One region of the Methylophilus sp. 'Pure River' genome, then DNA from elsewhere that is predicted to be linked to it. Evidence: predicted binding sites of a transcription regulator. Region 1 holds the regulator's gene; each other region holds the start of a gene.
The links. Region 1 encodes sigma-54, which starts transcription at its own class of promoters, with help from an activator protein. Its sites were predicted from a motif close to TGGCACNNTTCCTGCT; they were not measured.

Region 1 (7,600 bases):
AGCACCTGTACCGGCAACCCGACCACATTCAAGCAAAAACGCACTGGCAAAGATGAATGGATGCAAGGCAGTGGACAGCGTATTGAATACAACGCACGCATGGACAAGGTACAGCTATATACCAACGCCTGGGTCAAACGTGGTGAAGACGTCGTCACCGGCGACTACATCAGTTATGACGCCAATGCAGAGTACGCCGAAGTGATTGGTGGCACCAAAGCCAACCCAAACGGCACTGCTGGCAGCCGCGTCAAAGCAACCATTCAGCCCAAAAACAAAACCACGCCGCCTGTGATTGATAACAAGCCAACCTCGCAACAAGGGCTGCGCATGAACCGCTCACTGCAAATCAAAGTGGAACCGGCACCTGCCGACGCCAATAATGAGCCCGCGAAAGTGCAACCTTAAAGAACGGCCTTATGCAGACAACAGCTTCACCAGATCATAACCATTTACGTGTCAGCCACCTGAAAAAGGCTTACCAGGGCCGCACCGTGGTCAAAAACACCACGCTAGAGCTACACAGCGGCGAAGTGATTGGTCTGCTCGGCCCCAATGGCGCGGGTAAAACCACCAGTTTTTATATGATTGTTGGCCTGGTCGCACTGGACGATGGCAGCATTACACTCAATGGCGCAGATGTGAGCCATTCCCCCATGCACGAGCGCGCGCGCATGGGACTGGCTTACCTGCCACAAGAAGCGTCCATTTTTCGCAAAATGACAGTGACCGATAATATTTTATCGATTCTGGAAACCCGCCCTTATACAGAAGAAGAACGCGAAGCGCGGCTGGAGTCCTTACTGGATCAACTACATATCCAGCATATCCGCCATAGCCAGGCCGTGAGCCTGTCGGGCGGTGAGCGCCGCCGAGTAGAGATTGCGCGCTGCCTGGCCACCGATCCGAAGTTCATCCTGCTGGATGAGCCGTTTGCCGGGATTGACCCAATTGCGGTGATTGAGATCCAGAAAATTATCCGCTACTTGAGCAGCCAGAATATCGGCATTTTGATTACAGACCACAACGTGCGTGAAACCCTGGACATTTGTGACCGGGCATATATCGTCAATGAAGGCGCAGTGTTTGCCGCTGGCACGCCAGACGAGATCATTCAGAACGAAGGCGTACGTGAAGTCTATCTGGGCAAGAATTTTAGGCTGTAACCAGTTATGAAGCAAAACCTGCAATTACGCATCTCACAAAACCTGGCGCTCACACCGCAGTTGCAGCAGTCTATCCGGCTGTTGCAGTTGTCGACGCTGGAGTTAAGCCAGGAGCTGGAAACCATCCTGCAGGAAAACCCGCTGCTGGAAATGGCCGATGGTGAAGAGGGCGAATTTGAAGATAACGCCCCCACCGCAACCGGGGCAGCAGAATCTGAGCTACCCGATGCAAGTTCGTTTGATGTCGCGACGCAAACAGAAATTACCGCGCCAGCAGAGACCTTGCGCGAAGAGTTGCACGAGGAGCTCGGTGGCAACGAAGGCGAGCAGGCCAATCTGAGTGAAGAGTTTTCACCGCCCGAGTTTGAGGACGACTATGAAGAGTTTGGCAGCACCAGCAACTGGGATGAAGCAGGCCGCAACAACCTCGATGATGAAGATAGCGACTTCTCCCGCCAGGATGCTAGCAACATCAGCCTGCGCGAACACCTGATCAACCAGATGCAACTGGCACACCTGTCTAAGCGGGACATGGATCTGGTGAAGTTCTTGCTCGACAGCATTAACGATGATGGTTATTTAGAGCAGGATTTACAGGAGATTGTCGACCTGTTGCCGCCAGAATTGGAAATCGAGTTACTGGAGCTGGAAACGGCACTGAAATTGATCCAGAACTTGGATCCGATTGGTGTCGGTGCACGCGACCTGCGTGAATGCATCCTGCTACAGCTGCAGGTACTGCCGCCTGAAACGCCTTATCTGCGCATTGCAATGGCGATTGCCAAAGACCACCTGGCATTGCTGGCCAACAAAGACTTTGTCAAACTGCGCAAGGTACTCACTTGCGACGAAGCTGCGCTCAAAGGTGCGCAGCAACTGATTCGCCAGCAAAACCCGAAACCCGGTAACGAGTTTGCCAGCTTTAGCCATGACCACTTTATTCAGCACGATGTGGTGGTCAAAAAAATCAAAGGCATCTGGATGGCCTCGCTCAATGACGGCGTGATTCCCAAGCTGCGCATCAACCAGCTCTATGCGGATATTCTCAAGCGCAACCGTGAAAGCTCTGGCCAATACCTGCAAAGCCAGATGCAGGAAGCGAAATGGATGATTAAGAATATCCAGCAGCGCTTTTCGACCATCCTGCGCGTCTCACAGGCGATTGTAGACAGGCAACGCAACTTCTTTGAGCATGGCGAAATTGCCATGCGCCCTTTGGTATTGCGCGAAATCGCCGAAGAGCTGGACTTGCACGAAAGTACGGTTTCACGGGTCACCACGCATAAGTACATGCTTACACCGCGCGGTGTGTTTGAGTTGAAATACTTCTTCGGTAGCTCGGTAGCGACCGATGCAGGCGGCTCTTGCTCAGCCACTGCGATTCGCGCCCTGATCAAGCAAATGGTGGCCGAAGAGAATCCGAAAAAACCACTGTCGGATAACCAGATTACGGACACTCTGGCGCAGCAAGGCATTGTCGTTGCACGCCGCACCATCGCCAAATACCGCGAATCACTGAATATTCCACCAGCCAATTTACGCAAATCGCTATAAAACAAAAAGGCCGCAATTGCGGCCTTTTTGTTTAACAGGCTTTTTATTTAATGGTGATTTTGGCAAACTTGCGTTTACCCACTTGTGCCACCACAGTCACGCCTTTAGCCAGCGGCAAGTTCTTGTCGTCGACCTTCACACTATCCAGTTTCACCCCACCTTGCTGCACGGCACGCATGGCTTCACTGGTGCTTTCCACCAAGCCCGCCTGCTTCAGTAACTGGCTGATGCCTATGCTGTCGCCATCAATCACCACTTCCACCTCAGGCACATCATCAGGAATACCGCCTTTGGCACGTGTCTGGAAGTCCTGCAGGGCTTTTTCAGCCGCGGCCTGGCCGTGAAAGCGGGCGACGATTTCTTGTGCAAATCCAACCTTGATATTGCGCGGATTGTCACCAGCAGCTACTTGCGCCTTCCACTCGGCAATCGTTTCCAGGGTAGCAAACGACAGCAGGTCAATGTAACGCCACATCAGGTCATCAGAAATAGACATTATCTTGGCAAAAATCGTCTCTGGCGCTTCGCTGATACCAATGTAATTACCCAAAGACTTGGACATCTTGTTGACGCCGTCCAGGCCTTCCAGCAGCGGCATCATCAGCACACACTGCTGTGACTGGCCAGCCTGCTTTTGCAACTCACGGCCCATGAGCAGGTTAAATTTCTGGTCTGTGCCACCCAGTTCCAAATCTGCCTGCAACGCGACAGAGTCATAGCCTTGCAACAATGGATACAAGAACTCATGAATCGCAATCGGCTGGTTGCCTTTGAAGCGTTTGGAGAAATCATCACGCTCCAGCATACGGGCCACCGTGTGGCTGGCTGCCAGCTTGATCATGCCCGCCGCCCCGAGGTCGCTTAACCATTTGGAGTTAAACACAATCTCGGTTTTGGCCGGATCCAGAATCTTGAATACCTGTTCGGAATAGGTATCGGCATTCGCCTTCACCTGCTCAACCGTTAACGGCGGACGCGTGGTACTTTTACCCGTCGGGTCACCGATCATGCCGGTAAAATCTCCGATCAGGAACAAAATCTGGTGCCCCAGATCCTGCAACTGGCGCAATTTGTTAATCAGCACGGTGTGACCCAAATGCAAGTCTGGTGCGGTCGGGTCAAACCCGGCTTTCACACGTAAAGGCTTGCCGGTTTTCAGCTTTTCAATCAGCTCCTGCTCAATTAATAACTCATCGGCACCGCGTTTGATAATCGCCAGGGCGTTTACAATGTCTGGACTCAGGGCTTCAGCCGCCGTTGAGGCTTGGTTTACGTCTGTCATAAAGATTCTTTTTTTGAGGCGCGCGTTGCGCACGCTTCGTCACGAAAGTAAAACAGGTATTTTAACGTAATCCCAGGCATTTCTGTAAGCAAGGCATGAGCAGTGTTACACTTATGCCTTATGAATTTTTCTGCCCCGCCCACTCAAACACGCCTGTTTATTGGCCTGATGTCTGGTACCAGTCTGGATGGGGTGGATGCAGTGCTGGTCGCACAACAAGACGGTCATCTGCAGCAACAAAGCCAGTTTTTTCTGCCTTATCCTGCGGATATCAGACAAATCCTGTTGGATCTGCACACCCCAGCCGTCAACGAATTACATACTGCCGCTATAGTGTCCAACCAGCTGGCCGACCTGTACGCAGCGGCAGTTCAAGGCTTATTGCAAACAGCAAATATCTCTGCCGCAGCTGTCACCGCCATTGGCTGCCATGGGCAAACCATACGCCACTGCCCAGACCTGGCCAACGGCCAGGCCTACACCTTGCAATTGGGCAACCATGCACGTCTGGCAGAACGCACAGGCATCACCGTGGTTGGCGATTTCCGCAGCCGCGATATTGCCGCTGGCGGACAAGGTGCGCCTTTGGTGCCCGCCTTTCACCAGGCCATCTTTGCGGCAGCTGATACCCATCGCGTGATCTTGAATATTGGCGGCATTGCCAACCTGAGTGATTTACCTATAAGTGGCAGCGTGACCGGGTTTGATTCCGGCCCCGGCAACTTGCTCATGGATGCCTGGACCCTGCAACACACCGGCCAGACGTATGATGCCGGAGGTGCCTGGGCAGTGCGCGGCAGCGTCAATCAAGCGTTGCTGGACGCATTGCTCGCTGAGCCGTATTTTGCGCTCCCCATCCCTAAAAGTACCGGGCGCGACCTGTTTAACCAAACCTGGCTCAACGCACACCTGCAAACCCATGCGGATACACCTCAGAATGTCGCCCGCACGCTGCTGGAATTGACCGCTGTGACGATTGCTCAGGCTTTAAAGCAACATTGCAGCGGTGCCACCGAGATTTATGCCTGTGGCGGCGGTGCACATAATCTTGCCCTAATAGACCGGCTGCAAACGCTATGCGGACTACCGGTACAACGCACCGACGTACTCGGCATTGGGGTCGACTGGGTGGAAGCCGTTGCCTTTGCCTGGCTGGCGCAACGCTGCCTGGATCATCAACCCGGCAACCTGCCTGCCGTCACCGGCGCAGCAGGGCCACGAGTGTTAGGTGCGATTTACCCAAATTAAACCAAAGACACCCTAAAGCAGTGCGAATGCACTCAACGTTTGATTTAAACTGGTGCAGGATTGAAGACGATTTTTTAACTTTTCCATGCTCATTTCTGCACAAGCACCCATATTCAAAAACGATTGCGTATAATTTAGACAACCTAGACTTAAAGACAGAGTACGTTATGGCTACCAAAGCGACCATTACATTTGACAACGACAGTGCTGCAATTGAATTACCCGTCTTAAAAGGCTCTTTGGGCACAGATGTGATCGACATCCGCAGCCTGGGCAAACACGGCTACTTCACCTTTGACCCCGGCTTTATGTCTACCGCCTCGTGTAACTCGGGCATCACTTTTATCGATGGTGAACAAGGCCTGCTGTATTACCGCGGCTACCCGATCGAGCAACTGGCAGAAAACTGTGACTTCCTCGAAGTCTCATATCTGCTGCTCAATGGCGAATTGCCAGACCTGCAACAGCGTGAAGAGTTTGTCGGCACCATCCGCCAGCACACCATGCTGCACGACCAGATGAGCAATGTATTCCGCGGTTTCCGCCGTGATGCCCACCCGATGGCCGTCATGATTGCCGTCGTCGGCGCCATGGCAGCGTTTTACCCCGACAATAACAACGTGGCAGACCCGGAATCGCGTAAAGTAGCCGCCATGCGCCTGCTAGCCAAAGTGCCAACAATCGCCGCCTGGAGCTATAAATACAATATCGGTGAGCCATTCATGTACCCAAAAAACAAATTGGGTTACGCTGAAAACTTCATGCACATGATGTTCGCCACGCCATGCGAAGAATACGTGCCCAACCCTATCCTGGCCCGTGCGTTTGAACGCATCCTGATCCTGCATGCGGATCACGAACAAAACGCCTCAACCTCGACTGTGCGCCTGGTAGGCTCCAGCGGTGCCAACCCGTTTGCCTGTATCGCGGCCGGGATCGCTTCATTGTGGGGTCCGTCACATGGTGGCGCCAACGAGGCCACACTGAACATGCTGGAAGAAATTGGCGATGTCAGCCGCATTGGTGAGTTCATCAAGCGCGCCAAAGACAAAACCGACAGCTTCCGCCTCATGGGCTTTGGCCACCGTGTTTACCGCAATATGGATCCACGCGCCTCTATCATGCGCAAGACCTGCCACGAAGTGCTTAACGAACTCGGACTGCATGACGACCCAATGTTCAAACTGGCTATGGAGCTGGAAAAAATCGCACTCGAAGATGAATACTTCGTTTCGCGCAAACTGTACCCCAATGTAGATTTCTACAGTGGCATCGTCATGCGCGCGATGGGCATCCCCAACTCCATGTTTACCGCCATTTTTGCCCTGGCGCGCACCGCAGGCTGGATTTCACAATGGTGCGAAATGAACGCAGACCCCGACCAAAAAATTGGCCGTCCGCGCCAGTTGTATGTCGGTTCAGAGCGCAGGGAGTTTGTACCGCTGCACCAACGCTAGCCACTGGCTGCATCAGCAAAAATAAAAAGCCCGATATCAGCAGATTGTCGGGCTTTTTATTTTCTCCAATACCTATCGCCTCCGCTAACGCAACACACCAAGATCATGAAATTGTTTTGTCAGTGCATCCGCCAGCTGACGATAACCTTCTGCATTCGGATGCACTTGATCAGCACGCAGTCGGCCATCTGACAAGACAGCAGACACCGCGTTGGGCACTAATAATGCGCCCGTTGCCTCGGCCGCGCGTGCATAGAGCGGATGATCACTGAGCGGACCAGCCAGACTCACTTCCGGCATAGCAATCAATATAGCGACCGCATCCGTCTGCTGTACTAGATGTACGATACTTTTCAGGTTCTCCTCGACACGCGCTGGCGCCATTTGCCGCAAGAAATCATTGCCGCCCAACTCAACAATGACCAATCGAGGTCTATGCTGTGCCAATAAGCCAGGTAAGCGTGACAAACCACCGCTGGAAACATCTCCAGCAATACCGGCATTGATGACCTGCCAGCCGGTCTTGCGTGCCAGCAGTGTCGGATAATCCTGCGTACCATGCTCGGCGCCTGTACCGTAGCTAATGCTATCGCCCAGCACAAGTACGGTCGCGCCAGCAGGGATAGCCTGCACCTCCGCTGCATGCTTGGTACAGCCCTGGCCGATAACAGCCATACTCATGACAAGTATCAGCCGACATAAAAAAAGCCAAGCACACGCTTGGCTTTTCTCAATCATAAAACGCATGACTGAATGCAGTCGTTAAACCGAGAACGAGCTACCACAACCACAAGTGGTGGTCGCATTCGGGTTACGAATCACGAACTGTGAACCTTGCAGGCTGTCGGTGTAATCAATTTCGGCACCGGCCAGGTATTGCAAGCTCATCGGGT
Region 2 (7,600 bases), on a different contig from region 1:
TGAGCATGGTGGCAATATTGTCTCCTTTGGCACGCCAGCACAAATTGAAGCTGATCCTAACTCACTGACTGGGCAATATATCAGCGGCAAAAAGCAGATTACCTTCAAGCTGCCGCGCACGCGCCCTGACCCGGCACGTTGGCTCAAACTCAACAATGCGACCGGCAACAACCTGAAAAACGTCAGCATCGAGATCCCGGTTGGCCTGCTTACCTGCGTCACCGGCGTCTCTGGTAGCGGCAAATCCACGCTGATTAACGATACGCTTTATCGCGTAGTGGCGACGCATTTATATGGCAGCACAACCGAAGCCGCGCCGCATGACAGCATCGACGGCCTGGAGTTTTTCGACAAGGTGGTCGATGTAGACCAAAGTCCTATTGGCCGTACGCCACGTTCTAACCCGGCCACTTACACAGGCTTGTTCACGCCTATCCGTGATTTATTTGCCAGCGTGCCCGAAAGCCGCGCCCGCGGTTATGGCCCTGGCCGCTATTCATTTAACGTCAAAGGTGGTCGCTGCGAGGCCTGCCAGGGCGACGGCGTGCTGCGTGTAGAAATGCACTTTTTGCCTGACGTGTATGTGCCTTGCGATGTCTGCAAAGGCCAACGCTATAACCGCGAAACGCTGGAAATTCAGTTTAAGGGCAAAAACATCCACCAGGTGCTGGAAATGACGGTGGAACAAGCGCATCAGTTCTTTAACGCGCAACCTGTCATTGAGCGCAAACTGAAAACCTTGCTCGACGTGGGCCTAGGCTATATTACCCTGGGGCAATCAGCAACGACACTGTCTGGTGGCGAGGCGCAACGCGTCAAACTGTCACTGGAACTGAGTAAGCGTGATACCGGCCGCACCTTGTACATTCTGGACGAACCGACTACCGGCTTGCACTTTGCCGATATTCAATTATTGCTGGATGTGATTCACAGATTGCGCGACTCTGGCAACACCGTGGTCATTATCGAACACAACCTGGATGTGATTAAAACCGCGGACTGGCTCATTGATATGGGGCCTGAAGGCGGTGATGGTGGTGGCGTGGTGGTTGGCGTGGGTGCGCCTGAGGAACTGGCAAAAAATACGGCCAGTTATACTGGCCGTTACCTCACACCCTTGTTGAAACATCTCGCTGTTAAGGGCTAAGGTCAACATGCAACCTGTCCCCTGATGCACCGAATCGATGGTGCATCCAATACGGATGTGGTTTAGCCACATACATATATTTATATCAAACATTGTATGTGGCAGTGTGGTGGGTTAATAGCTGAAACAAGCCCTGAAAATCAGGGTATTTTCACTAATCGCATACGCGCCTGTATGGTGCCCGCATGACGGCTTAAATAGCGTGTACTGCGATGCACATCATAAAAGCGTGGATTAGGGATCATGGCAGCCAGCCTGGCAGCCTGCGCAGGGCCTAGCGACTTGGCGCTGCCATGAAAATAATGGCGTGAGGCAGCCTCGGCGCCAAACACGCCCTCGCCCCATTCGATGACATTCAGGTAAATCTCCAGAATACGGCGCTTGCTGAGTATTTTTTCCAGCATAAAGGTAATCACAGCTTCTTGCGCCTTGCGCCAGGGCGTCCGGTGCCCGGATAAAAACAAATTCTTGGCCAACTGCTGGCTGATGGTGGAACCACCTGCCACAATTTTGCCTTTCTTCAGGTTCTTCTCGAAAGCGGTTTCTATGCCCACCCAATCAAACCCCTGATGATCGACAAACTTGCTGTCCTCGGCCGCAATGACCGCCCGCTTTAAATGGGCGCTAATTTTGGCATAAGGCACCCACTGCTGATGCAGCTTTGCATCCGGATGACTTTCCTGCATGACATCAAGCCGCGCCTCCATAAAAGCGGTTGACGTTGGGTTATGCTCAACCCACCACAAAATATGTAATAACACCCATACCTGGTACAACAACACCCACAGCAACAGGATGCCAAAAAATAGTTTGATGGCTTGCTTCATCGGGAAAGTCTAAATTTGACGGAAAGATTGAATGACGGGTGCGGTCTCTGGGCGCACACCGTGCCAGAGATAAAATGCTTCAGCCGCTTGCTCGACCAGCATACCCAAACCATCTGCCACCCGCGCACCGGCTGCACGCGCCTGCTGCATAAAGGGGGTGTCGCGGCCATACATCATGTCGTAAGCCAGCGTGTTTTGCTGGAACACCAGTGCTGGCATTTGCAAGGCACTATCAGTCAATCCGGCCGAAGTGGCATTAATCACCACGTCATAGCCTTGCGATAAATCTGCAAACGTCTGCACCTGCAATGAGGTTTGCGTACGCGCGGCATCTGCAGCAAATCTTGCTGCCATCAGCTGAGCTTTATCCAGGCTGCGATTGGCAATGGTCAGTTGCGATGGTTGCTGCTCTAGCAAAGGCAACACCACGCCTTGCGCTGCACCACCAGCGCCGAGCAACAAGATTGTTTTACCTGCCAATGATGTTTGCTGATGCTTGAGGATGTCGTTAACCAGGCCGCAACCGTCCGTATTGTCTCCAAGCAATTGTGCCGCTTTAAAGCTAAGGGTATTCACCGCGCCTGCAGCTTGCGCGCGTGCAGATAAATCCTGGCAAGCATCAAATGCCTCAAACTTAAATGGCACCGTCACATTGGCACCCAGGTAACCATCGGCCTGCAAGCGGGCCACCGTTGCAGCAAACCCATCCAAAGGCGCCAGCACTTTCTCGTAAACAATGGATTTATTACATTGCCGTGCAAATGCCTGGTGAATGAGGGGGGATTTGCTATGTTCGATTGGATGACCAATCACTGCATACTTTTCAACGGTCATACGCGGGTCTGATGTGATTTGTAATTAAATGCGAATGCGCCGATTAATTCGTCCACGGCAGGCCTGCATGCTTCCAGCCGTCAATCAAGGTTCTTTGCTTGAGCGCATTAGCCTGGCCTTCAAAGCCTTCAATCATATTGTAAGCATTGCTATAGCCCAACTGCTGCGCCAGCAACGCAGCATTATGGCTACGCCCGCCGGTACGGCACATAAAAATCACCGTGCGCGATTTATCCACTTGCGCTTGCAATTGCGCAGCAAAATCAGCGTTTGCCACCATGCCAGGGTAAAACGCCCACTCGACATGTGTCGCAACCGGCACGCGGCCTACCAACTCCAACTCGGCGCGTGAGCGCACATCGACCAACACTGCACTGTTATCCTGGCTAATCAGCGCATAAGCCTCTTGTGGCGTCAGTGCACCTGCATATGACAAGCCGGTTTGTGTGGCGCGGGCCTGAGCTTGGGTTAAGATATTTTCTACGCTTTCCAAATCACACCTTCATTCTTAAACACATATACCAAAACGGCGAGTATACCTGCGAAAGCCAGGCAAAATCATGATGCACAATTTTGGTGCTCAATTTGTTGCATTGCACATCAATGGTGCATGTTGTTTTTATAATTTTATGTAAGATACCCCTTAACCATGCAAAATGGTTATTTTGGCGTGGCATGCTTCCTGCTAATATTACACATTGAGATTTCCTGGGATTCGGTCATCCGGCTGAATTCCAACTATCCATTGTTTGACACTTGCTCACGTTACGGGACATCCGCAACATGCCCCGCTTTTTGCGTGTGCAACTTAAAATTTAGACCTTGATCATTGAGGAGAATGTAATGTCCGTTGCAAACGTAATGAAATTGGTTGCAGAAAACGACATCAAATTTGTTGATTTCCGTTTTACCGATACCAGAGGTAAAGAGCAGCACGTGACTGTGCCAGTTTCTCACTTCGACGAAGATAAATTTACTGAAGGCCATGCATTTGACGGCTCTTCCATCGCTGGATGGAAAGGCATTCAAGCCTCTGACATGCAACTGATGCCTGATGCAAGCACCGCATACATTGACCCGTTTTTTGACGAGCCAACATTGGTTTTGACCTGTGACGTTGTTGACCCTACAGATGGTAAAGGTTATGACCGTGACCCACGTAGCCTGGCAAAACGCGCAGAAGCCTACCTGAAATCCAGCGGCCTGGGCGACACAGCCTACTTCGGTCCTGAGCCAGAGTTCTTCATTTTTGACAGCGTACAATGGGATGCCACCATGGGTGGTAGCTTCGTTAAGATCAACTCCGAAGAAGCAGCCTGGTCATCAGGTGAAAAATTCGAAGGCGGCAACACAGGCCACCGTCCAGGCGTTAAAGGCGGCTACTTCCCAGTGCCTCCAGTCGACTCATTGCACGACATCCGCTCTGCGATGGTGATGACACTGGAAGAGTTGGGCGTGCCTGTTGAAGTGCATCACCACGAAGTGGCGACTGCTGGTCAATGTGAAATCGGTACTAAATTTGCAACATTGGTACAACGTGCTGACTGGACACAAATCCTGAAATACGTGGTCACAAACACCGCACATGCTTACGGCAAAACTGCGACCTTCATGCCTAAACCAATGTTTGGCGATAACGGTTCTGGTATGCACGTACACCAATCCGTATGGAAAGATGGCAAAAACCTGTTTGCAGGTAACGGTTACGCTGGTTTGAGCGATTTCGCCCTGTACTACATCGGCGGCATCATCAAACACGCTCGCGCATTGAACGCGATCACCAACCCAGGCACTAACTCTTACAAGCGTTTGGTACCGCATTACGAAGCACCAGTAAAACTGGCTTACTCTGCTAAAAACCGTTCTGCTGCGATCCGTATTCCATTCGTGCATTCAGACAAAGCACGCCGTGTTGAAGCGCGTTTCCCAGACCCGATTGCCAACCCATACCTGGCTTTCTCAGCTTTGCTGATGGCAGGCCTGGACGGCGTTCAGAACAAGATTCACCCAGGTGAACCAGCAACTAAAGACTTGTACCATCTGCCTCCAGAAGAAGATGCATTGATCCCAACCGTGTGTTCCTCACTGGAGCAAGCGCTTGAGTATCTGGACAAAGACCGTGAATTCCTGACACGCGGCGGCGTTTTCTCAGATGACTGGATTGATTCCTACATCGCATTGAAAATGGAAGAAGTGACTAAATTGCGTCAAACACCTCACCCAGTTGAGTTTGGTTTGTACTACTCCTGCTAATCGCAAGAGACGCACCAAAACAGGGCAGCCCAGGCTGCCCTGTTTTTTTATGTGCGTGCCTCATCGTCAACTTTTTCGGTTGCAGAGCCGTTGATAACCTCAACAATCTACTCTAAACTATTGCCATGAAAAGACTTTTTTACATTTTTGCTTTTGCGCTGATATGCAATCACGCTACCGCGGATATTTATAAATATACCGACAGTAATGGGGTAACGACCTACACAAACATCAAGCCAGAAGGCAACAGCAAAGCAGAGTTGGTCATCAGCGGCCCCAAAACCACCGAACCACCACCAGCACCACGCGAAAAAAAACCAACGGCAAAAACACCGACGCCAGCCAACTTCCCCAAGGTAGATAACCAGACACAGAATCAGCGTGACCAAAAACGCCGCGAAGTGCTCATGAATGAATTAGAGCAAGAAAAACAAGCACTTGAGCATGCTAAACAGCTCTACGAAGAGGCGCAAAATACGCCGGAAGTATATAGAGGCGCGAATGGAAAAACCTTTAGAAACGTCGCCAAATACGATGAAAAACTGCGCGTCATTGAAGCCGAAATTCAGGCACATGAGCGCAATATTGAACTGCTAAACAAAGAACTCAATCTTTAAGCGCACCATTTTGGCAACTCTTTAAGCCATTTTTAACAAGTGGGTTAGAATTGGCTTGGCTTTTGCTTTAAAACAGGGCGTGATTCACTCTTTTTAACAAGCTTAGGATATGGTTCAAAAATCTCCCCACGGGTTTAGCGGTTTAGAGCACATTGCTACGGCAGTGATTCTGCTCAATAACCAGTTGGAAGTCACCTATGCAAACTCGAGTGCAGAGATACTGTTCGCGTTTAGCGCCAACCAAATTCAAGGCCTGCACATTCACGATGTATTCGTGAATTGCGAGATTCTGCAAATGGCTGTGACCAATGCCATCCAAACACAAGGGCCGTTCCGCGAGCACGAGTTCACGTTAACCACGCAACGCGGGCATACCACAGCGGTGACTTGCACCGTCACGCCTATTTCAACCACGTTTAACCAGACCCCAGAAGACATGCTGATCCTGGAGTTTGTGCAGATGGACCAGCAATTGCGCATTGCGCGTGAAGAACGCATGCTGATTCAGCAACAGGCCAATTCGGAGCTATTACGTAATCTGGCACACGAAATCCGCAACCCCTTAGGTGGCTTGCGTGGAGCAGCACAATTGCTGGAGTTTGAGCTACCGCAGCCCAGCCTGAAGGAATACACGCAAGTCATCATTAAAGAGGCCGACCGGCTGCACAGCCTAATGGACAGGTTGCTCGCCCCGCACCGCGTGCCTAAATATGAGCCAACCAACATCCATGAGGTATTGGAGCGTGTACGCAGCCTGCTGCTGGCGGAGTCGCCCAATCACATCCGCGTGATCCGCGATTACGACACCAGCCTGCCGGAGTTGATTGGTGACCGTGAGAAGCTGATTCAGGCCGTGCTCAACATTGCCCGTAACGCGGCACAAGCCATGCAACAAAGCCAGACAGAAAATGCGAGCATCACCTTCCGCACGCGCGCAGAACGCCAGATTACGCTGGCCAGAAAACGCTACCGCGTCGGTATCCATCTTGAGATTATTGATAATGGCCCGGGCATCCCGGCCGGCATTAAAGAGCGTATTTTCTACCCGCTGGTCTCTGGCCGCGAAGGCGGCACCGGCTTGGGGCTGGCGCTGGCGCAGACATTCATTACACAACACCACGGCATGATAGATTGCGATTCGCAGCCGGGTAAAACCATTTTCCATATATTGCTACCCATTGAGAGTACGCAATTAAAATCATCAGCATAATAATTGACGAGAAATAGCTATGAAGCCAATCTGGATCCTAGACGACGACAAATCCATCCGCTGGGTGTTTGAAAAAGCACTGGCACGCACTGACTTTGACTTTAAAACCTTCTCGTCCCCTGCAGAAGCACTGAATGCCTTAAACCGCGAACAACCACAAGTGATTGTCAGCGATATTCGCATGCCTAACGGCTCCGGGCTGGACTTTCTGTCAGAGGTAAAACAACGCTTCCCGGACATCCCTGTCATTATCATGACGGCGTACTCCGATCTGGAAAGCGCAGTGGCGGCATTCCAGGGCGGCGCGTTTGAATATCTGGCCAAGCCTTTTGATGTCGACCAGGCGATTGAAATTATCAAGCGCGCGGTTGAAGAAAGCATGCGGCAATCGGTTGAGGCCGTCGAAGACACAGGCCCATCACCAGAAATTATCGGCCAGGCACCAGCCATGCAAGAGGTTTTCCGCGCCATTGGCCGCTTGAGCCGTTCGCACTCCACCGTACTCATCAATGGTGAGTCTGGCAGTGGTAAAGAACTGGTAGCGAGCGCCTTGCATAGACATAGCCCACGCGCAGACAAACCATTTATCGCCATTAACACCGCAGCGATCCCCAAAGATTTGCTGGAATCCGAATTGTTTGGTCACGAACGTGGCGCGTTTACCGGCGCAGCAGCAGCTAGAAGAGGGCGCTTTGAGCAGGCTGACAATGGC
Region 3 (7,600 bases), on a different contig from region 1:
CTTCCTTGTAGCGCCAGTGTGCTGCCACGCCTAGCTCCGAATGCTGGTGCATTTCAAAGGTGCGGATTTGCACCTCCAGCGCCAGGCCGCGCGGGCCACTCACTGCCGTATGCAATGAACGGTAATTGTTGCTTTTCGGGCGCGCGATATAGTCGTCAAACTCACCCGGAATCGGCTGCCACAGGTGATGCACCAGGCCGAGTGCGGTATAGCAGTCCTTGATATCGTCTACCATGATGCGCACGGCACGCACGTCATACAGCTGGTTAAACTGCAAATGCTTGCTCTTCATTTTTTTGACGATGCTGGAGATATGCTTGGGCCGACCGCTGACTTCCGCCTTGACGCCCGCCAGCGTGAGTTCGTGTTGCAGTTGGGCGACCACGTCTGCAATGTATTGTTCGCGGTCAACACGCCGCTCGTCTAGCATCTTCGCCACTTCTTTATAGAGCTGTGGCTCCAGGTAGCGCAACGATAAATCTTCCAGCTCCCATTTCAATTGCCACACGCCCAGCCTGTTGGCCAGCGGGGCAAAAATACTCTGGTTTTCGCGAGCCACCTGCGCCTGTACCTCGGGGCTGGCCCCAGAGAGGTGTCGCAGTAATTGCGTGCGTTCTGCCAGCTTGATTAGGACCACGCGGATATCCTGCACCATGGCCAGCAGCATTTTGCGCAGGGCTTCCAGTTGTTGTGCACGGTCATGCTGTGCGCTATCGACCTCGCTCAAGGCCTGAATCTGTGACATACGGGCGATGCCCTCGACCAAACTCACTACCGTTGGACCGAACTGGCTGGACAACTCAACTGACCAATCGCTTAAGCAGTCAGGCGTTGCCTGTAAGATCGCAGCCACCAGGCTATCTGCATCCATATTCATCTCAGTCAGAATGGCGGCAGTTTCCAACGCATGTTGCAGCAAGGGGCTGCTGTTCATGGCGCATTTTTCTCGATACAGCGTGGCAGCCAGCTCACCGGCCTGGCGAATCTGCGCTAATTCATGGGGGGTAAAACGGGACGGTAAAGACGCAATCCATGCGGCGAGCGCCTGAGGATCGTTGGCAATAGGAGTGTGTGCGGGGCGGCTGACTGAAACCATGAACTATTATCGCCGCGATTGCGCATGAGCGTAAAGCTAAAACGCGCCATGACAATGGTCAGGGCGCGTGATTTGGATCAGCTGTTATGCAAACAGGCTGATACCCAACGCTGCAGCCAAGGCGATGCCAATCGCCAGCAGCAGGAAAATAAAGAAGAACACTTTCGAGATCGTGGCGGCACCAGACTCAATGCCCCTGAAACCCAGTAAACCAGCCACAAAAGAGATCACAAGAAACAGCAATGCATAATAAAGCATAGGTCTGACCTTTCGTTTTAGACAGAGAAGATGTTGGCATCTTAAAAGGCCGGGCAGGCTAGTCCTATCGGTGCTTTGCTAAATTGCTGGTCAGAATTTGCCTACGGGGTCGCGTTTTACAAAGGTTAATCCTCTTCGCCTGTTTACCAAATGCGCTATATTGGCAGATGTCATCTGCCTATTTAAATAAAAAGCATCCTCAATGAAGGGAACATGCCATGCGTTCGACCACCATCCCCGCCAGTGTTCGCCTGGCTTGCTTGCTCATGATGCTGCCATGTCTGTTGCCAGTGTTGGTGTTGGCCGCCAGTGACAGTGCTAAAGTGATACATGCACCGTTACCCGGCAGCAAAACAGCGGCCAAACCGGCAGTCGTTGCGCTTGTCAGCATGGATGAAGTGTTACCCGATTGCCAGCAGCAAGTCACGGTGGCGACCGTGAAAACCGTGGCTTACAGCGAGAGTGGTATGACGCCGGAGAAAATTGGCGTTGACTGGCTGGGGCGTAAGCTCGATATTGCGACCAACGTCGGCGAGAACCCGGTGTTGTCGCTGGAAGAAATTCAGGCCGCGCACCAGTTTATCAAGATCGGCAAACGCTACCTGATTCATTTTCAGTCGTGTGGTGACGGTAGTGGCCAGCGTAGCCTGATTAATATGTACGCTGAACACATGACACCTGCGCGCCCCACGCGCAAAATTAAAACCTAGTCGCCTGGGTCGCGCAGGTCTGATGTGTTGCATTCCCAACATTTGAGGGGATTTGATTGTTGATTAGGCAGCATCTGTTTTGCATGTGATTGATTTTAAATGATTTAAATCTGGCATTTAATTTGCTATTAAACAAGGACATTGTTTAATCAGGAAATCGAAATGCCAAGAATTGTTGGAGTCTCCGGGAATATCACCGCCCCTTCCAGAACGCTGTCACTGGTAGAAGCTGCCGTGGCCAAAGCCAGCCAGAAGTTTCATAGCCCGGGTGAGGTGATCGATATCTCTAAACTGGCCGCCGACTTAGGGCCTACTGTGTCATTCAACCAATTTCCGCCAGCGTTGACGCAAGCCTATGACAAATTGCACCAGGCCGATATTATCGTCATTGGTACGCCAGTGTATAAAGCTTCTTATACTGGCCTGCTCAAACACTTTTTCGACCTGATAGACCCGAAAAAACTCACGGGTAAAGTGGCGATCCTCGTTGCCACTGGTGGCAGCGATCACCATGCGCTGGTGCTGGAGTCGCACTTGAGAAGTCTGGCCAGCTTTTTTGGTATTTACACCATCCCGACCACGATTTTTGCCAGGGATGCTGAGTTTACCAACTATCAACTGGATAGCGCCGTGATTGAACAGCGTATTGAGCAGGCATTGGCGCAGGCTGCGGTGCTCATCAAGCAGCATCTGCCAGAGACGCTAGTGGCTTAATGCAGGCTATTGGAGTGCGTTCTACATAAAAAAGAGGGGTATCAAACCCCTCTTTTTTATGCGATCAGGTTAAGCTCTTTTAACCTGGCGCGCAGGATATTGCGGCTGATGCCTAGCAGTTTGGCGGTGTGTACCTGGTTGTTTTTGCTGTGCTCGTAAGCCTTGCTTACCGTGGTGCCATTGATCAGTTCGTACAGATTTTCTGGTGCCTGCTCAAACAATTCCTCCAGCACGCTCTCCAGCTTGTACAACGCGCTTTGGCGTTCGTAACTGATGCGGCTGGGAATCGGTGCTGTGATACCGCTGTCATCCTCAGTCGTCAATTCTGGCCGGTTAAAGCTGATCTTTGGCAGGTTCAGGTCTTTCGGGTACAGCGTGTTGGAGGTACTCACCAAGACTGCGCGGTGGATCACATTCTCCAGTTCGCGGATGTTGCCTGGCCACGGATAGTCCATGAGCAACGAAGTGGTTTCTGGTGCTAATGTGTGGCTAGATGTATTTAACTTGTTGCGATATACATTTAAAAAGTGCTCAACTAGCGGCAAAATGTCACCCCGGCGTTCGCGCAGGGGCAGCAGTTCTACCGGGACGACTTTAATGCGGTAGTACAAATCTTCGCGGAAACGCCCGGCTTTCACCGCTTCTTCGAGGTTAACGTTGGTCGCCGCAATCAGGCGCACATCAATCGGAATCGGCTTTCTGGCGCCTACACGTACCACTTCGCGTTCTTGAAGCACGCGCAATAATTTTACCTGGGTAGACTGCGGTAAATCACCAATTTCATCCAGGAACAGTGTGCCACCATTGGCGGTTTCAAACCAGCCCACTTTGGACGTGTTGGCGCCGGTAAATGCGCCTTTTTCATAGCCAAACAACTCGCTTTCTACCAGTGTTTCGGAGAAGGCGCCGCAATTAATCGCCTGAAACGGGCCGTTTCTACGGTTGCTCAGTGAGTGAATGTGGCGGGCAATCAGTTCCTTGCCGGTCCCGGTTTCGCCAATAATCAGCGCGGTTGCATTGCTGGACGCAATTCTTTCGATTAAGGACAGCAAATTTTGTGACTTGGGATCGCTGAACACCAGTGCACTTGCCCGCACGGACAAGCTGACGGCAGACGGATTCGGGTGTGTGATCACATGATCGGTACGTTCGGTGTACGAATCACGGATATCCCATCGTTGTGCGCTCATCATTGACTCCTTATTTAACAGGCGAGTCACTATATTACATTGATCATTAATAAGTCAAAGTTCTATAAATTATAACAATATTCATATTGGTTATATTGATGGCGGCCTTGGTGAGGGATGGGAATTCAACATTTTGCTGTGTTAATCGCAACACTTGTTGCCTGGGCAACAGGCGTTTGATGGTTGTGATTTTATTAACATGATGATTTTTATAGGTAAATTTTCAATGTTGCAGGTGGCACAGTCTTTGCAAAATAGTCCGTGTTGTTTTCACATGTATTTTGAAAGGACTGACAATGACTGTCGTGACTATTAATACCGAACTGGATCTGGAACGTTACGTGAGCGAGACTGTGGCAGAAGCCAAACTGGCATTTGACGTGTTCCGCGAGACGGACACCATCACCGCCAATGGCACCGTGGGGTTTGTACACCGCGTGCCAGGCCAGGACAAGTTGATCATCGTGAATGATCCCGGCCCGTTTAATAAAGGCAAGGCCATTGAAGCCACCGTAGTGGGGTTTGATGGCACCGTTTATTCTGGTAAGGGCAGTGGCGCAGGCGCTGGCCGCTACACCAAGTTGTTCCAGGTGCGTCCCGAAGTGACCACTATTTCACACATACACTCCACCTATCTGGGTGCCTGGGCACAAACGCATCGCACCCTGCCTATCCGCTATGTGCCGGTACAGCGCTTTAACCTGATTAAAGAAATCCCGATTTATATTGACCGCCGTCAGCAGGAGGTGGATTTCATCCTTGATCAGATTGCGATTAATCCGCATAACATCGCGATTTTGGAAGCCAACGGTGGCTCGACGGTGTGGGGTAAAGAGGGCCTGCGTAAATTGGCCGAGTTTATTTTGTTGCTGGAAGAAGGCGCCAAGTTGCAAACCCTGGCAGAAGCGCTGGGTGGTTCACGCGAGTATGGTCCAGGGGTGTTGAAGCAGCAATGGAAGATGGCCAAGCTTTATGAGCAAGCCAAAGAAGAAGGCTTGTTGCGACCATCTGACTTGTAATGACAGGAGCGTTCAAGTGACCACAGCACACACTATCGACCAACTCTGGTTCACGCGTTGCCCGGTGCCGACCGCCACTGGTCTGGCCTATAAATTGGGCTGGCTCAATGAAGAGTTCGCGCGCGACAACATCAACATCGCCACCTTGCAGGAGGCGCCGAAAGAGCTGTCCAAGCATCATTATGATCATGAATTACCTTCATTGATCCGCGAAGGGGGTAACTTGCTGGCACTGGCTGCCAAAGCCCAGGGTGCGCCGACCAAGCTCATTGGCCTGACCTGGATTGACGAGTGGCAGGCGATTCTGGTGCGGCCGGATAGCGGCATTACCCAGCCTGAGCAGTTGAAGGGCTTGCGCCTGGCGTTGCCGGCGTTTATCGAGCACCCGATTGCCAGCCATGTGCGTGGTAGCAGTATCGCGCGAGGCATGAGTTTGCATGGGTATAAAGGCGCGCTGAACATTGCTGGCTTGACGCTGGATGATGTCAGTCTGGTAGAGGTGCCGTCTGGTCGTGGTAACCGCAATGGTCGTGATAACCGTAATAATCTGGGCGAGTTGTGGTCTGGTCTGGATGCGCTCATCGAAGGCAAAGTCGATGCAGTGTATGTGAAAGGCGCGTCTGCGGTCGATGCCGCTAAGCGCGTTGGTGCGGTCGTGGGCATAGACCTCGACAGTTATCCCGAGCTGTCGAGCCGCGTCAATAATGGCACGCCACGGCCGATTACCGTGCATCAGTCATTGCTGGACAATCATTATGACCTGGTGGTGCGTTTCCTTTACCAGACCTTGCGTGCGGCAGACTGGGCCAAAAGTAACCTCAAAGGTGTGCGCGAGATTCTGGAATCCGAAACCCGCTCTGGCGAAGATGGCGTGGCGACGGCGTATGGGGAAAACTTCCATCTGCAACTGGCCCCTGATTTGTCCCCGGAACGTGTAGCGCTGTTCCACCAGCAAAAGAACTTCATGCTGGTGCACGGCCTGTTGGACAAAGATTTTGACCTGGATGACTGGATTGATTTCAGGCCGCTGCGTGATGCCGAGCAACAATTGCATCAATATGCTGCGGTTGCCTAAAGCCTGGTTCGCCAAGCTTAAGAATAAACAAGGAGTAAGTAGTATGAGATTTTTACGATATGTATTATCAGTGTTGACCTTGGCGGCGCTGGCTGCGCCCATGGTGCATGCTGAAACCGACCCGAAAGTGGTTCGGATTGCCACCGTGGCCTATAACCTCAATGGCAAAACGCATTACCTGGGCAGCACCGAGCTGGCCAGTGAAACCGGTCTCGAAGAGGCCTTGGCCAAACGCGGCGTCAAGCTGGAGTGGGTGCCAGCGGCCACGGCGATGGTTGGGCCGATTGTTAATGAAGCCTTTGCCAACAAAAGCATAGACTTTGCTGCTTATGGCGATTTGCCGCCGATTATTTTGAACGGCTCCAAACCGCGCGTGCAACTGGTGTCACCGTGGGGGCGTAGCGGTAACTCTTATCTTGTGGTGCCCGCCAACTCAACGGCGAAAAGCATTGCCGACCTCAAAGGCAAGCGCATTGCCTTGCATAGAGGCCGTCCATGGGAGATCCCATTTGCCAATCTGGTGCAAAAAAATGGCTTCAAGCTGACCGATTTCAAAATCGTCAATGTAAATCCGCAAGTGGGTGCTGCGGCACTGGCAAGCGGCTCAGTGGATGCCTTCTATTCGTTAAGCGATGCTTATAACCTGGTGGATAAAGGCGTGGGTAAGATTATCTGGTCAACCAAGAATGCACCACCAGACTGGAAACTGATGGGTGGTTTGTGGGCACGCAATGACTTTGTCAAAGAGCATCCTGAACTCACCCAGGCCATCGTGACCTCGTTTATTAAAGCCAACCATTGGGCGGCGCAAGAGGCACACAAAGAAACCTATCTCAAAGAGTATGCCAGCCTGGTGCAGCCCGAGAGTGTGGTCAGACGTGATTATGAGGACGATAGTGTGAGTTGGCGTGATCGCTGGTCACCGCTATATGACCAGGCGCTGGTGGATCATTACAAGCGTGCCGCGTCTTATGCACGTGAGTCCGGCCTGATTCGCAACGATATTGATATTCAGCAGCTGCTCAATTCCAGCTTTGTCGACAAAGCCTTGAAAGAGCTCAACCTGGAAACGTTCTGGGCACCTGCCCGCGTCGCTTCACAATAATAACCCTCATTGCCTCCCGGCAATCCCTGATAACAGATGGTCTCCCGCCATCTGTTTTTTTATGTCTGTTGCTATGCCAGCAGCAGGCATCAATCAAATGATGGATATACAACATTGCTCAATATGGGGTATTCGCCATTTTATTCATAACCGTATGATTATTAAGTGATAAATATTAATTTTCAACTTGGCACAGCGATTGCCTATAGATAGCTAGTTATTTGTACAGGATAAAACATGAGTCGCCCCAAAACTGCTCTAAGTGTGATTAACGAAGCACACGCTGATCATCCAGGAGACGGCCTGACCTCGGTCAGATCATCGGGCCTGCGTGGGGGGCAGCATCTGTCACTGGCAAGTGTCTCCGCTGTGCTGGCGGTAGAGGGCGTCTCCAAAACTTTCCAACTCAACGGTAAAGCGCTGACGGTGTTGT
Region 4 (7,600 bases), on a different contig from region 1:
AACTGCTCATGTTTACTCCCTGGAAAGTGAATTAACTGGAAACGTAAAAACAAAAAAGGCGTCCTGAATGCAGACAATCGTTTGTCTACACTCAGGACGCCTTTGTCCTGCATTGCCCACCGCGTTGCAGTGGATATAAATGCTTGTTATATCGAAGCGGTGATCGCCATTGATGACTGCTCCGTTCGCTTGCCCGCCTGGTGAGGGTGAGCTGCTTAAACGGTAATTAGCAAATGGTGTGCCAGTTTTTTGTTTGTTTTTAAGTGGATGATTTTTATGTGATTTTTTTGATTGGTGGGTGTATTTTGCGCGGCAGTGCGCACAAAATGTGCGCACCATACAAGTGCGGATGCACCATGTCTATCGCACCATTATTGCGGCTGTTTGTGTTGTAGCAAGATGTTTTCTGCTACATCGATGATTTTGCGTTTTTGTTCCATGGCCGTGCTGCGCATGGTTTTATAAGCGTCGACTTCGCTTAGCCCCAAGGTGCTCATGAGCAAGCCTTTGGCGCGCTCGATTTGCTTTCTTTCAGTGAGTGCCTTTTTGGTTTCTGACAACTCGGATTCCATTTCGGCAATTTGCTGCGATTGCTGCTGCAATAGGGAGATGACGGACTCTATCGGGTAGGGCTGGCTGGCCGTATCCGTTAAAAAGCCATAGGCGTTTTCAACCGGAATCGACAGATTGAAGAAGGCACTATCGCGGCTGGAAACGCTGGCTTTATCTTGCAATTGCTGCAAATGCTTCCGCGTGTTGGCCAGGTCTTGTTGCGCCTCTGCGACCAGGATTTGCAGGGTTTGGTGCATATCGCTGATGAGCTGGCACTGGATTTGCCATAGCTCGGTCAGCCGCTGGCTGCAAAGCTCAAACCAGCAGTCTGCATCTTTGGCCTGTAAGGCTTGGCCTGGCCTGGCACCGGTCAGTTTGGCCTGGTATTGCTGGTGTTTGCGCTCGTTTTCTGTCACGCCTGCGCTGGCCCAGGCCTCACGCAAGGCCGGGGTGGCAAACTGGCAAAACGATTCAAAATGCCGTTCCTGCAAGGCAATCAGTTCCAGCAGTTTTTGCTGATGTGGTTGTTGCACACTGGCCGAGCCAAACATATACGCGCCTACGGCGCGCTCCTGGCCTGCGAACTCCTTGCCTTGCACCAGGTTGTATAGTGCCAGCAAGCTGGTTGAAATCTTGCTGTTGACGGTATTGTCGGTGATTTCGAAAATCAGTGACACCAGGCTGCCAATCAGGCGGGTAAACGATTGTATGCAATCAATAAAAGAGATTTTCTGTAACGTGACCTGGTGCCGCAATGCGGTGAGCTGGTCAAAGCCGAGCAAAACCCACGATACCAGCGTCAGTTGCCGAGCATCTGCCAGCGGGTTTGCATCCAGGTGCTTTCGCAAAGCTTGCTTGAACTGGATGTCGAGTGAGGTGTTGTGCGCCACCAGATCAGCCCGCTCCTTGGCAAAGCGTTGCCCGGCCGAGGCCAGGTATAAGCAACTGGCGCCACGCTCGGCCTGGATCTGGTGAATCATCTGTCCCAGTGATTCGACAAATTCAGTACAAATGACGAGCCGCTCCAGCTCTTCAACATGTCTGATCTTGGCCAGGATGATAGTGTGTTCGGAAGTGATTTCTGTCTGCATTTGCAAAAATTAAAGCAAGAAACGTGCGCGTCTTTTTAAAGGGGGGTGAATTCTAACGGTGTCGCCTCATGTGCGGCAAGAGGGGGAGAGGTAAAGCCCCCGCACTGACTCAGTACCGTGAATCTGTAGCGGGAGCTAAAAGAGTGGTCTGGTGGCGATGGTTAATGCCAGCCGCCGCCCATGACTTTGTACAAGGTGAGTTGGCTGGTGGCATCACTCAATTGCAGGGTGACCAGTGACTGTTCTGCCGTGTAGAGCGTACGCTGGGCATCCAGCACGACCAGGTAGCTGTCCACGCCATTCTTGAAGCGAGCATCTGCCAGCAGGAAAGCCGCCGAAGCCGCATTTTTCAACGATTGCTGTGCCTCTAGTTGTGATTGCAAGCCTTCACGTTGTACCAGTACATCAGCCACTTCGCGGAAGGCGGTTTGCACGGTTTTTTCGTATTGTGCCAGCAGAATATCGCGATTTTTTTCTGCCGAGGTCAAATTGGCGCGGTTACGGCCACCATTGAAGATAGGCAGGCTGATTTGCGGCACAAAGGTCCAGATGCCGGAGTTTTTGGCAAACAGGCCGGACAACTCTGTGCTGGCTGAGCCGACCGTGGTGGTCAGGCTGATGGTAGGAAAAAAGGCTGCGCGCAGGGCGCCGATATTGGCATTGGCGCCTTCCAGCAAATGTTCTGCCGCGCGTACATCTGGCCGTTGCTGCAAGGTGTCAGAGCTGATGCCGCCAGGCAAAGACTGGGTGAACACGACACTGGACAAATGGCTTGTTGGTAGCCACTGTTCAGGCACCATGCTCCCGGCCAGCAGGTTGAGTGCATTGCTGTCCTGCTTGATCTGCATGGTATAGGTAGCGATGGCGACGCGCGCGCTATCGACACTGGTTTGCAATTGCTTCAAGGTCAGCGCGTTGGCGACGCCCAACTCAAACATTTTCTGGTTGATATCGTAAGTGGCTTGCTGGCTTTGCAGCGTTTGCTGCGCGATGGCAAGGCGTTGCTTGTCAGCGGCCAATGTCAGCCAGGCGGTGGCTACTTCTGCAATCAGGCTGATCTGCGTGCTATGACGATTTTCTTCATTGGCATAAAAGGTTTGCAAGGCCTGCTGGTTGAGGTTGCGTATGCGGCCAAACAGGTCAAGTTCGTAGGCGCTAAAGCCGACGGTGGCACGGTAAATATGCGAGATATTGCCGCTGCTGTTACTGCTGCCAGCGGTGCCTGTGGTCGCACCAGAGGTGTTGCCTGCCGTATTGTTGGCAGCACTGGCCATGCCTTTGGAGGCGGTTTCGGTGACACTGGCGGCGATGGTTGGGAACAGGTCTGCGCGCTGCACCTGATAGAGTGCGCGTGACCTCTCTATAGTCAGGGCAGCCACCCGCAGGTCACGGTTATTTTTTAATGCCAGGTCTATCACCTGGCGCAACTTTTCATCGCTGATAAAGGATTGCCATGGCAGGTCAGTAAACGCTTTGGGGTCGCTTTGTGCCGTGCCCAATGTGGCTGGGACTGGCGCGGCTGGTCGTGTGTAAAACGGTGCCAGGTCTATGCAGCCACTCAGGCTCAGTGTGAGCGCCAGTAATCCTGCCAACTTTTTCTGAGGTAATGTTTTCATAGATTTAATCGTGGGCTGTGTTTGCTGGCGCATTTTCTGCGTGATAAGGGAACAGTGAGCGGATCAGCACATAAAACAGTGGCACAAAAAACACACCGAGGAAGGTGGCTGTCAGCATGCCGCCGAGTACGCCGGTCCCAATCGCCTGGCGGCTAACTGCGCCTGCACCGTGACTAAATGCCAGCGGCAGTACGCCAAAAATAAAGGCGAGCGACGTCATCAGGATAGGCCGCAAGCGCAGTTTCACCGCTTCCAGCGTGGCTGTGAGCAATGGCTGGCCGCGCTCTTGTAAATGTTTGGCGAATTCGACAATCAGGATAGCGTTTTTGGCTGACAGGCCTATGGTCGTCAACAGGCCCACCTGGAAGTAAACGTCAGCGGTCATGCCGCGCAAACTGGTGGCCATGACCGCACCCAGAATGCCCAGCGGTACTACCATAATCACCGAGAAGGGCACCGCCCAGCTTTCGTATAGCGCCGCCAGGCACAGGAACACAAATACCACTGAGACTGCATACAGCAAGGGGGCTTGTGAGCCTGAGAGTCGCTCCTGGTAGGACTGTGCACTCCACTCATAACCAATGCCAGCCGGTAATTGCTTGATAATACTTTCAGCAATACGCATGGCCTCGCCGGTACTGGTGCCTTTGGCTGCCTCGCCGACGATTTCAACGGAAGAAATACCGTTATAGCGCTCGAGCAAAGGCGAGCCTGATACCCAGCGGGTATTAGAAAACGCAGAGAAGGGCACCATGTCGTTGGTACTGTTGCGCACATACCAGCGATCAATGTCTTCAGGTTGCATGCGGTAAGGCGCATCGCCCTGCAAATAGACTTTTTTGACGCGGCCTTTGTTGATAAAGTCGTTGACATAGGTGCCGCCCATGGCGATAGACAGCGTGGAGTTGATATTGGCGGTGGTCAGGTTGTAGATACCAGTCTTCTGGTCATCAATATTGAGCCTGAACATAGGCGTATCATCCAGCCCGCTTGGACGCACGCGGTTCAATTTCGGGTTGTCTGCGGCTAGTTGTACAAATTTGTTCCTGGCGTCCATCAACCCCTGGTGTCCCAGCCCGCCGACATCCTTGAGTTCCAGTGTAAAGCCGGAGCCCTGGCCCAGGCCGCGCACAGGTGCAGGCTGGTTGACAAACAGTTTGGCATCCCTGATCTTGGACAAGGCTTTGGTCATCTTGTCTGCGAGTGACGCCGCATCTTCGCCTTCACCACGTAGTGACCAGTCTTTGAGGCGGATAAAGGCTCGGCCGGTGTTTTGGCTGCCACCACCGCCCTGGCCGAGGCCAGCAATGGTTAAATATTCATCAATGACCGCTTCCTGGCCGTCCAGGTAGTGCTCGATTTGACGTAGCACACGCTGCATCCTGCTATCGGTGGCACCCACTGGTAACTGAATCTGTGCCATGAGGATGCCCTGGTCTTCGGTGGGCAGGAAGGAACTGGGTAAACGCAGGAACAGGAAAGCCAGCAAGGCAAGAATGCCTGCATATACCACCATGGTGAATAGTTTTTGGCGTAGGATTTTTTCAACCACCGCCTGGTAGCCATTGGCAAAGGCCTCGAACGCCGGGTTAAACCAGCGGAAAAACCAGCCGAACAGGCCACCTGTCGCTGCATGGTGATGGTTGGATGGTCTGAGCATGGTCGCACACAGAGCAGGGGTCAATGTCAGTGCAACCAGCACAGACAGCAACATGGCCGACACAATGGTGATGGAGAACTGGCGGTAAATCACGCCGGTGGCGCCACCAAAAAAGGCCATGGGGATAAACACGGCAGACAGCACCAGCGAAATGCCGACCAGAGCACTGGTAATTTCACCCATGGATTTACGCGTGGCTTCTTTCGGGCTCAGGCCTTCCTCACGCATCACACGCTCGACGTTCTCGACCACCACAATGGCATCATCCACCAGCAGGCCAATCGCCAGTACCAGGCCAAACATGGTCAGTGTATTGATCGAAAAGCCAAATGCTGCCAGCACACCAAAGGTGCCGAGTAACACCACCGGTACGGCAATGGCTGGAATCAGTGTCGCGCGCAGATTCTGCAAAAACACATACATGATGATGACAACCAGGAGGATGGCTTCTATCAGCGACTTAACGACTTCCTTGATGGAAATACGTACAAATGGTGTCGTGTCATATGGGATGTGGATACTGAGTTTCAGCTCGGGCGGGAAATACGGTTCCAGCGCTGCCAGCTTGTCTTTCACGGCTTGCGCGGTCGCCAGCGCATTGGCGCCTGACGCGAGTTTGACACCAAAGGCTGCGGACGTTTTACCGTTGAGGTTAGCAACCGGGGTGTAACTCTCGGCACCGAGTTCCACGCGGGCCACATCCGACAAATGAACCACGTAACCGTCTGCGCCGGACTTGACGATAATCTGGTTGAATTGTTCTACGGTTTGCAATTTGCTGCGGGCGGTAATCGGCGCATTCAAACCTTGGCCTTTGACTGAAGGCAGGGCGCCTAACTGGCCAGAGGAAACTTCGGTATTCTGTGCCTGCACGGCCGCTGAAATGTCGGAAGGAATCAGGTTGTATTTTTGCAGCTTGGCCGGGTCCAGCCAGATGCGCATGGCATAGCCCGCGCTCAGGGTTTGTACATCTCCCACCCCATCCAGGCGGCTGATCTGGTCTATCAGGTTACTCGAAATATAATCACCAATATCAATGGCGCGCACCGTCGGGCTGTCAGACATCAGTGAAATCATCATCAGGAAGTCGATGCCGGTTTTGGCGACGGTCACGCCCTGGCTTTGTACAATCTGCGGCAGCCTGGGCATGGCCTGCTGCAGTTTATTTTGTACCTGCATTTGTGCCACATCGGGGTTGGTGCCGGCATCAAAGGTGAGGCTGATATTGGCCGTGCCTGACGACGTACTGCTGGCAGACATATAGGTCAGGTTATCAATGCCCTTCATGTATTGCTCAATCACCTGCGTCACCGAGTTTTCAATGGTGTCCGCTGCAGCGCCGGTATAGGTCGCGTTAATAGACACACGCGGTGGCGCAATATCCGGGTATTGCTCCAGCGGCAGCCATTCGATGGCGCCTATGCCTGCCAGCATGATGACAATCGCAATCACCCAGGCAAAGATAGGGCGTTGGATAAAAAAGGACGCCATAATTAAATTCTCTTCTGGTTAGCGGGCAGGGTTCACGGTAGCCGGTTGTGCTGCAGTCGCTGCGGTGGCATCTGTATGACTGGTTGGACTGGTTGCGGCAAAGGGCACGGCCTTCACTTCGCTGCCCACGCTGATGCCTTGCACACCATCCATAATGACGCGGTCACCTGCCTGCAAGCCACTTGTGACACGCCAGTTGTCACCTTGTGCGCCACTGGTTTCCAGGGTTTGCTGGATGACTTTCTGAGTGTTGTCCACCAGTAGCACCGTGGGCTCACCGCGCGTATTCCTGGTCACCGCACGTTGTGGCACCAGGATGGCGGCTTTTTCTTCGGCGACATCAATCAGGGCGTGGACATACATGCCAGGCAGCAAGATGCCTTCCGGGTTAGGCACCACTGCGCGCAGCGTGACTGCCCCCGAAGTGGTGTTGACGCTGATGCCGTTAAATTTGAGTTTTCCAGCATGCGCATAGGTGGAACCATCTTCGAGTACCACGCGTACCGGGATTTCTTTTTGCGACGTGCTGCTCAGCTTGCCGCTGGCAATATCACGTTTGAGTTTAAGCAAGTCACTGCTGGACTGGATGACATCGACATAAATCGGATCCAGTTGCTGCACGGTAGTGAGCGCTGTGTCCTGGCTGGCGGTAACCAGCGCACCGGGTGTGACGGTAGACGTCGAGACAAAACCAGTGATGGGTGCAACCACGCGTGTGAAATCGAGGTTGATTCTGGCTGTAGCTAGCGCCGCCCTGGCAGCAGCCACGTCGGCTTCGCCCTGTTGTAATGCCGCTTGCGCGTCATCGTTATCCTGTTTGCTGACGGCGTTGATTTTGACCAGTTCTTTATAACGGTCTGCTTTGAGTTTGAGGGTGGTCAGCGAGGCTTCGGTTTTTTGCAGTGCAGCGGCTGCACTTTGAGCGCTGGCCTGGTAAGGGGCCGGTTCAATCTGATACAGCAGTTGGCCTGCTTTGACCAGTGCACCTTCAGTAAAGGCACGCTGGCGGATAATGCCGCCGACTTGTGGCCGCACCTCTGAAATCATGAATGGGTTGGTGCGCCCTGGCAGGTCGGCCACGATAGGCTGGCTGGCAGGCTGTACGGTGATGACCCCGACTTCTGGTGTTTTTTTGGGTGGTTTGTTGTCTGATTGGCCGGATGAGCAGGCTGCCAGCAGCAGGCTGGTAA

Region 2: a site for sigma-54 is predicted at 3,480-3,495, ahead of glnA (type I glutamate--ammonia ligase). Genes of this name have one in related genera too.
Region 3: a site for sigma-54 is predicted at 4,205-4,220, ahead of ACIDE9_RS10290 (class II aldolase/adducin family protein). Genes of this name have one in related genera too.
Region 4: a site for sigma-54 is predicted at 1,657-1,672, ahead of ACIDE9_RS04565 (nitrate- and nitrite sensing domain-containing protein). Genes of this name have one in related genera too.

Annotation. Positions count from the first base shown of each region.
Region 1 covers NZ_JBKOUE010000009.1:81,376-88,975, forward strand. Annotated here, with positions in the region: gene lptA (lipopolysaccharide transport periplasmic protein LptA) at 1-408, shown strand, start outside; gene lptB (LPS export ABC transporter ATP-binding protein) at 420-1,166, shown strand; gene ACIDE9_RS11720 (RNA polymerase factor sigma-54) at 1,173-2,720, shown strand; gene tyrS (tyrosine--tRNA ligase) at 2,764-4,002, opposite strand; gene ACIDE9_RS11730 (anhydro-N-acetylmuramic acid kinase) at 4,123-5,250, shown strand; gene gltA (citrate synthase) at 5,418-6,707, shown strand; gene ACIDE9_RS11740 (GDSL-type esterase/lipase family protein) at 6,792-7,388, opposite strand; gene erpA (iron-sulfur cluster insertion protein ErpA) at 7,470-7,600, opposite strand, start outside.
Region 2 covers NZ_JBKOUE010000002.1:303,039-310,638, reverse strand. Annotated here, with positions in the region: gene uvrA (excinuclease ABC subunit UvrA) at 1-1,147, shown strand, start outside; gene mtgA (monofunctional biosynthetic peptidoglycan transglycosylase) at 1,288-1,974, opposite strand; gene aroE (shikimate dehydrogenase) at 1,984-2,808, opposite strand; gene ACIDE9_RS03710 (rhodanese-like domain-containing protein) at 2,852-3,301, opposite strand; gene glnA (type I glutamate--ammonia ligase) at 3,652-5,061, shown strand; gene ACIDE9_RS03700 (DUF4124 domain-containing protein) at 5,187-5,678, shown strand; gene glnL (nitrogen regulation protein NR(II)) at 5,788-6,888, shown strand; gene ntrC (nitrogen regulation protein NR(I)) at 6,908-7,600, shown strand, end outside.
Region 3 covers NZ_JBKOUE010000007.1:177,409-185,008, reverse strand. Annotated here, with positions in the region: gene ACIDE9_RS10315 (RelA/SpoT family protein) at 1-1,096, opposite strand, end outside; gene ACIDE9_RS10310 (DUF1328 domain-containing protein) at 1,181-1,354, opposite strand; gene ACIDE9_RS10305 (hypothetical protein) at 1,573-2,064, shown strand; gene ACIDE9_RS10300 (NAD(P)H-dependent oxidoreductase) at 2,227-2,778, shown strand; gene ACIDE9_RS10295 (sigma-54 interaction domain-containing protein) at 2,835-3,968, opposite strand; gene ACIDE9_RS10290 (class II aldolase/adducin family protein) at 4,265-4,987, shown strand; gene ACIDE9_RS10285 (ABC transporter substrate-binding protein) at 5,004-6,062, shown strand; gene ACIDE9_RS10280 (ABC transporter substrate-binding protein) at 6,106-7,167, shown strand; gene ACIDE9_RS10275 (ABC transporter ATP-binding protein) at 7,405-7,600, shown strand, end outside.
Region 4 covers NZ_JBKOUE010000003.1:161,686-169,285, reverse strand. Annotated here, with positions in the region: gene ACIDE9_RS04575 (CmpA/NrtA family ABC transporter substrate-binding protein) at 1-10, opposite strand, end outside; gene ACIDE9_RS04570 (hypothetical protein) at 13-339, opposite strand; gene ACIDE9_RS04565 (nitrate- and nitrite sensing domain-containing protein) at 372-1,643, opposite strand; gene ACIDE9_RS04560 (efflux transporter outer membrane subunit) at 1,805-3,259, opposite strand; gene ACIDE9_RS04555 (efflux RND transporter permease subunit) at 3,264-6,410, opposite strand; gene ACIDE9_RS04550 (efflux RND transporter periplasmic adaptor subunit) at 6,429-7,600, opposite strand, start outside.